Regions from separate parts of the Nocardioides zeae genome, predicted to be linked through region 3. Evidence: predicted binding sites of a transcription regulator. Region 3 holds the regulator's gene; each other region holds the start of a gene.
The links. Region 3 encodes LexA, which represses DNA repair genes until DNA is damaged. Its sites were predicted from a motif close to TCGAACANNTGTTCGA; they were not measured.
Positions count from the first base shown of each region.

Region 1: QE405_RS01320 (HNH endonuclease signature motif containing protein) is a predicted target of LexA. The motif match lies at 933-948, and genes of this name have one in related genera.
Region 2: ruvC (crossover junction endodeoxyribonuclease RuvC) is a predicted target of LexA. The motif match lies at 1,002-1,017, and genes of this name have one in related genera.

Region 1 covers NZ_JAUTAN010000001.1:282,283-284,543, reverse strand. Annotated here, with positions in the region: gene QE405_RS01330 (hypothetical protein) at 1-276, shown strand, start outside; gene QE405_RS01325 (DoxX family membrane protein) at 273-692, shown strand; gene QE405_RS01320 (HNH endonuclease signature motif containing protein) at 962-2,261, shown strand, end outside.
Region 2 covers NZ_JAUTAN010000001.1:1,294,626-1,296,886, forward strand. Annotated here, with positions in the region: gene pdxT (pyridoxal 5'-phosphate synthase glutaminase subunit PdxT) at 1-149, shown strand, start outside; gene QE405_RS06215 (YebC/PmpR family DNA-binding transcriptional regulator) at 166-933, shown strand; gene ruvC (crossover junction endodeoxyribonuclease RuvC) at 1,035-1,652, shown strand; gene ruvA (Holliday junction branch migration protein RuvA) at 1,649-2,251, shown strand.
Region 3 covers NZ_JAUTAN010000001.1:12,352-14,612, forward strand. Annotated here, with positions in the region: gene QE405_RS00040 (hypothetical protein) at 54-497, opposite strand; gene lexA (transcriptional repressor LexA) at 579-1,322, opposite strand; gene QE405_RS00050 (LysM peptidoglycan-binding domain-containing protein) at 1,669-2,061, shown strand; gene QE405_RS00055 (hypothetical protein) at 2,217-2,261, opposite strand, start outside.

The sequences.
Region 1 (2,261 bases), 270 kb from region 3:
CTCACTGTCGGCCAGGCCGTCGACGAGCTCCGGGAGGCCGGTCACGGCGAGCTGGCGGACCGCGTCGAGCGGGAGGTCGTCGGCCGCAACCTGCTCTACGGCCGCTGGTCGTTCCAGATCGTCGAGGAGTACGACGACGGCTACTACGCCACCTTCCGCCGCATCGAGAAGGAGGCGCGCGACGAGCTCGTCGAGGGACGTCGCCACCTCTTCGAGGCGGAGATGAAGGAGGACCGGCGCACCCACGGCCACCCCGGTCACGAGCAGCACCCGTGACCCTGGCCCGCCACGCGCTCCGGGTCGCGCTCGGGGTCTTCCTCGTCGCGGCCGGCGTGCTGCACCTGACCTCGCTCCGCACGGAGTTCCAGGCCCAGGTGCCGTCGTGGTTCCCGGTCGACGCCGACCTCGTGGTCGTCGTCTCCGGGGTCGTGGAGATCGCCCTCGGGCTCGCACTGCTGCTGGCCCCGGCGCGGCTCCGCCGCCTCACGGGCCTCGTGGTGGCGGTCTTCTTCGTGGCGGTGTTCCCGGGCAACGTGGCGCAGTACGTCGAGGGCACCTCCGCGTTCGGGCTCGACACCGACGGCGCACGGCTGACGCGCCTGTTCTTCCAGCCCGTGCTGGTCCTGGCGGCCCTGTGGGCGTGCGGATGGTTCGGGCCGAAGCGCGCCGAGTTGGGTCGGACGGCGCGGTAGGTGCGTCGAGGTGGGTCGGACGGCGCGGCGGGGACGTCGAGTTGGGTTGAACGGTGCGGCGCGGTGCGTCGAGTTGGGGTGTACGGCGCGGCGGGAGCGTCGAGGTGGGTCGGACGGCGCGGCGGGTGCGTCGAGTTGTCACGTACGCCGCGGTGCAGCCGGGAGCTCGTCGCTGCGTACGTGACAACTCGACGCCGGCCTCGGATCGGTCATCCACAGATCACCACCAAAAGGTGGTGATCGAATGTCTGTTCGATTAGAGTGGGGTCATGGATCGGGGGACCCGGCACACGGCGGCGACTGCGGCGACTGCGTTGATCGACGCGGTCCGCGAGCGCACACACGCTGCTCGTGTCGCGGAAGCGGCTGCGTTCGTCGCCGTGGGCGACTGGGCAACGGCGCACACCTCCGACGAGGTCGTCGGGGATCCCATCACGGTGCTGGGCGAGTGGCACGAGGAGTCCTACGCCGAGAAACTGGCCGGGGACCAGTTCCTCGAGCTGGGGGGCCCTGGAGCGCCCGTGGTGGCGGAGTTCTGCATCGGCGAGGTCGCCGCTGCTCGGGGGTGCTCGTTCGATGCCGCACGGCGGCTGGTCGGGGATGCGGTGGAGCTGCGCTACCGCCTGCCCCGTGTCCACGCCCGGATCGCCGCGGGCGAGGTCGATGTCTGGCGAGGACGCCGGATCGCACAGGCGACACGGACGCTGACCTTCGAGGGCGCGGGGTTCGTGGATCGCCATGTGGCGTACGTCGCTGGCAAGGCCACCGGTCCCGAGGTCGACCGTCTGGTGGTCGAGGCCGCGGCGCGGTTCGACCCCGAGACCACCGAGGCCGAGCGGGCCGAGGCCGACGGGGGCCGGCACCTGACGATCGAGCTGGGCGACGTGGGCTACGCGGACCCGCTCACGGGCACGCTGCGCGGGACCGTGGACGTCCACGGCACCCTCGACCTGGCCGACGCGCTGGACTTGGAGCGGACGGTGGCCCACGTCGCGCGGCAGCTCGTCGAGCTGGGGTGCGATCAGGACCTCGACGTCCGCCGCTCGATGGCCCTGGGCGAGGTGGCGCGGCGCTGCGACGGAATCAGCACGCTCGAGTACGACGAGGGCCAGCCGCCCACGCCGACACGCACTCGGCGGGAGGTGGTGCTCTTCGTGCACCTCGACCAGGCCGCCATCACCGGCACCCTGACCGGATTCGGCCCCGGGATCGACGCCTGCACCGGCACCACCGGCATCGACCTCGCCCGGCTCGACACCCCCGGCCTACCCCGCGGCACAGTCACCGCAGAGCAGGTCCAGACCTGGTGCGCCAGCCCCGACACCACCGTCACGATCAAGCCGGTCATCGACCTCAACCAGCACGACGCTGTCAACGGCTACACCCCACCGGACTGGATCGCTGACCACGTCCGTGTCCGCTGGCCCAGGTGTGTGTTCCCGTACTGCACCCGCAGCTCACGCACCGCCGACCTCGACCACCGCCAGGCCTACGACGAGAACGGCCCACCCGGCCAGACCTCGACGACCAACCTGTTCCCGCTCTGCCGCCGCCACCACCGCATGAAGA
Region 2 (2,261 bases), 1.3 Mb from region 3:
ACGCCGCAGGTAGGATCGTCGCGGTCCGGCAGGGCGCCGTGCTCGCGACGTCGTTCCACCCCGAGATCGGGGAGGGCGGCGGATCGGTGGTGCACCGCCTGCTCCTGGACGTGATCGACGAGGCGGCGAGCGCCGCTCGAGGCAGCTGAGAAGAAGAGGTAGCGCATGTCCGGCCACTCCAAGTGGGCGACCACGAAGCACAAGAAGGCCGCGATCGACGCCAAGCGCGGCAAGCTGTTCGCCAAGCTCATCAAGAACATCGAGATCGCGGCCAAGATGGGCGGCCCCGACCTGGGCGGCAACCCGACGCTCTACGACGCCGTGCAGAAGGCGAAGAAGCAGTCGGTCCCCAACAAGAACATCGACGCCGCGGTCAAGCGCGGCGGCGGTCTCGACGGCGGCGGCGTCGACTACGAGACGATCATGTACGAGGTCTACGGGCCGCAGGGCGTGGCGCTCCTCGTCGAGTGCCTCACCGACAACCGCAACCGCGCCGCGATGGAGGTCCGCACCGCGGTGACCCGCAACGGCGGCACGATGGCCGACCCCGGCTCGGTCTCCCGGCTCTTCCAGCGTCGCGGCGTCGTCGTGGTCGCGAAGGAGCAGGACGGGAAGGTGGTCTCGGAGGACGAGGTCATCGAGGTCACCCTCGACGCCGGTGCCGACGAGGTCGCCGACCACGGCGACACCATCGAGGTGCAGTCGGAGCCCGGCGACGTCGTCGCGGTCCGCACCGCGCTGCAGGACGCGGGCATCGACTACGACTCCGCCGAGGTGCAGTTCGTCGCGACGATGGACATCCCGGTGACGGAGCCCGAGGCCGCCGGCAAGGTGTTCCGGCTCGTGGACGTCGTCGACGACCTCGACGACGTGCAGAACGTGTTCACCAACGCCGACATCCCCGACGAGGTCATGGAGCAGGTCGACGCCTGAGCCGGGTCCCCGACCGCCCCGGCGCGTCGGCCCCCGCGTCGGGCCCCGCAACGGATAGCGTGCGCGGCTAGAACAGGCGTTCGACGTCGAGGGAGAGTGGCATGCGCGTGCTGGGGATCGACCCCGGTCTGACTCGGTGCGGCGTGGGCGTCGTGGAGGGCCGGCTCGGCCGTCCGCTGACCCTCGTGGACGTCAACGTGATCCGCACGTCGGCGAGCGTCCCCGTGCCGGAGCGCCTCGTCACGATCGAGCGCGGCGTCGAGGCGTGGATCGAGGAGCACCGGCCCGACGTGGTCGCCATCGAGCGCGTCTTCGCGCGGTCCGACGTCAGCACGGTCATGGGGACGGCCCAGGCGAGCGGCATCGCGATGGTGGTCGCCGCGCGCCGGGGGATCACGGTCGCGCTGCACACCCCCAGCGAGGTCAAGGCGGCCGTCTCCGGCAGCGGCCGGGCCGACAAGGCCCAGGTGGGGGCGATGGTCACCCGGATCCTGCGGCTGGACGCGATGCCGAAGCCGGCCGACGCGGCCGACGCGCTGGCGTTGGCGATCACGCACATCTGGCGCGGCGGGGCGCAGGAGCGGCTGGAGGCGGCGACCGTCGTCGCCGCCCGGGCCGCCGGAGCCGGCGGGACCACCGGGACCACCGCACCGAACAGGTACGCCGCGGCCGTCGCCGCGCACGGGAGGCAGGGCATGAGCGGGAGGAAGCAGCGATGATCGCGTTCGTGCGCGGTGAGGTCGCCGCCGTCGGGCTGACGTCGGCGGTCGTGGCCGTCGGGGGGATCGGGCTCGAGCTCCAGTGCACGCCCGGCACGCTGGCCACGCTGCGGCGCGGCGAGCAGGTCACCCTGCCGTCGACCCTCGTCGTGCGCGAGGACTCGCTGACCCTCTTCGGCTTCCTCGACGACGACGAGAAGCAGGTGTTCCAGCTCGTGCAGACCGCGTCGGGCGTGGGTCCCAAGGTCGCGCAGGCGATGGTCGCCGTGCTGCGGCCCGACGAGCTGCGGCGCGCGGTGCGCGACGAGGACGTCAAGACCCTCACCCGCGTGCCCGGCATCGGCCCGAAGGGCGCCCAGCGCATCATCCTCGAGCTCAAGGACAAGGTCGGCGTCGCCGGCACCGCTGCCACCCTGCCCGACGGCACCACGACGGGCGCCGCGGGCTGGCGCGAGCAGGTGCACGGCGGCCTGGTCGGTCTCGGCTGGACCGCCAAGGAGGCGGAGAAGGCCGTGGAGGGCGTCGCGCCCCAGGCCGGGGACGCTCCCGACGTCGGCGCGCTGCTGCGCGCCGCGCTGCAGTCGCTGAGCCGGGCCTGAGCGGCACGCG
Region 3 (2,261 bases):
TGTACGGGTGGGGACGGAGAGCGGGCCGTCCTGATCCGTGCGGCCCGCGCGGATCAGAAGAAGGAGAGCACGTAGGCGCCGAGGAGCGCGACGATCACCACGAGGGCCACGACCCGGGCCCAGGTCGGGACGCTGCTGACGAAGTGGTCGGGCGTACTGTCGTCCCGGACGCCGGTGTCACGGAGCTCCGGCGGGTCGTCGAGGTCGCCCGCGTAGGGCTCCCCGGCCTGCCACCCGCCCCCGTTGGACGGGTGCTGGCGCCGGGCCTCGAGCTCCGCGGAGCACTGGTCCATCCAGGCGTCGACGACGCCCGCGTCGTACACCTGGGCGTCGTGCACCGCCGGGAACGGACGGGGGTCGAAGGGGCCGGGGTGGAAGCCGGTGCGTCGGCCGCGACGCATCTCCTCGACCAGCGCGGTGACGTGGGCGTCCACGTCGCGGATCCGGTAGCCGTCGGCAGCCTCCAGCACCGGGAAGCGCGGGGTGTCGCTCGGCATTGCGGTCTCCTCGGGGACGGCCTCGACGTGATCCTACGGCCGTCCCCGGGCCCGGGACGACCGGGCCCGGAGCAGTCGGGATCAGAGGCGGCGGAGGACCGCCGTCACCTTGCCGAGGATGGTGGCGTGGGTGCCGTCGATCGGGTCGTACGCCTCGTTGTGGGGGAGGAGCCAGACCTGCCCGTTGCGGCGCTGGAACGTCTTCACGGTCGCCTCGCCGTCGATCATCGCGGCGACGATCTCGCCGTTCTCGGCCGTCGGCTGCTGGCGGACCACCACGTAGTCGCCGTCGCAGATCGCCGCGTCGATCATCGAGTCGCCGGACACCTCCAGCATGTAGAGCGTGCCGTCCCCGACGAGCTGCTGCGGGAGGGGGAAGACCTCCTCGACCCGCTGCTCCGCGAGGATCGGGCCGCCGGCCGCGATCCGTCCGACGACCGGCACGTACGTCGCGGCGGGGCGCGCCTCGCCGATGTCGGTCTCGTCGATGACGGACTCGTCCGCGCTGGAGAGCGCCGCGCGCTCGACCTCGAGGCCGTGCCCGACCACCTGGATCGCCCGGGGGCGGTTGGGGTCGCGACGGAGGTAACCCTTCTCCTCCAGCGCCTTGAGCTGGTGGGCGACCGAGGACGAGCTGGTGAGGCCGACCTGCTCGCCGATCTCGCGCATGCTCGGCGGGTAGCCCCGCTCGTCGAGCGCGGTCGTGATGACGGCGAGCACGCGCGCCTGGCGCGGCGTCAGGCGCGCCTGCCCCGCACCGGGCTGCGGCACCGCCGACACGTCCGTCACCCCTGCGTCGTCGCCCGGGTCCTTGGTCGCCGCCATGTCCGTCCTTCTTTCCGCGCCCTCGGACGCTTCGCCGCTCGGTCGACTGCTCGGTGCCCCCGCGCCGTGCTGCAGGCGGGACACCGTCGCGGACCGCACGCTAGTCGTCGGACCCGTGCGGATTCAAACATCTGTTCGACCGGCGTGTCCCGTGTCGCCGTCGGTACGCCGTCGAAGAAATGTTCGACCGCACCCTTGATCCGATCGAACACCTGCTCTAGTGTCGCTCAGGTGTTCGATCGAACGTGTGATCGACGGTGGGTCCGGCGGTGACGCCGACCAGAACTGTCGGTGGCCGTCGATAGACATCGCTCGTCACGACCCGACACTTCCCCAGGAGGTCACCATGAGCTCGACCGCATTCGCCCCGCAGCTGCCGGCAACCCGGTCCGCCCGTCCTGTTCGCGCGGTCCGTCCGGCGCGCCCGGCTCCCCGGGCGCAGGGCTCGCTGCGCCTCACGCGACGCGGCCGTCTGGTGGTGCTGGTGCTCGGTCTCGTCGCCATGCTCGCCCTGGGCGTCGTCCTCGGCTCGGTGTCCGCCGCGAGCGACGAGTCGACCGCCGGGCAGACGGAGACCATCCGCGTCCAGTCGGGCGACACGCTGTGGGACATCGCCGCGGCGCGTGCCGGTTCGGGCGAGTCGGTGCAGGACGTCATCGACGAGATCCGCTCGATCAACCACCTGAGCTCCGGGGCGCTGATGGCCGGCGACCAGCTCGAGGTGCCCGCGGCCGGCTGACGCCGCACCGCGTCGCGGCAGGTCCGCGACGCCCACGATCCCGGCAGGTCGACTCGACCCCGACCTGCCGGACCAGGGGAAGAGAGCGAGGGGCGGGCCTGCGACGGCGGGCTCGCCCCTCGTGCCGTTCCCGGAGGGTCGTCCCCGTCGTCCGGTCAGCGGGCGGCGCGCTTGCCGCCGGTCGGTCGCGGTGGCTGGTC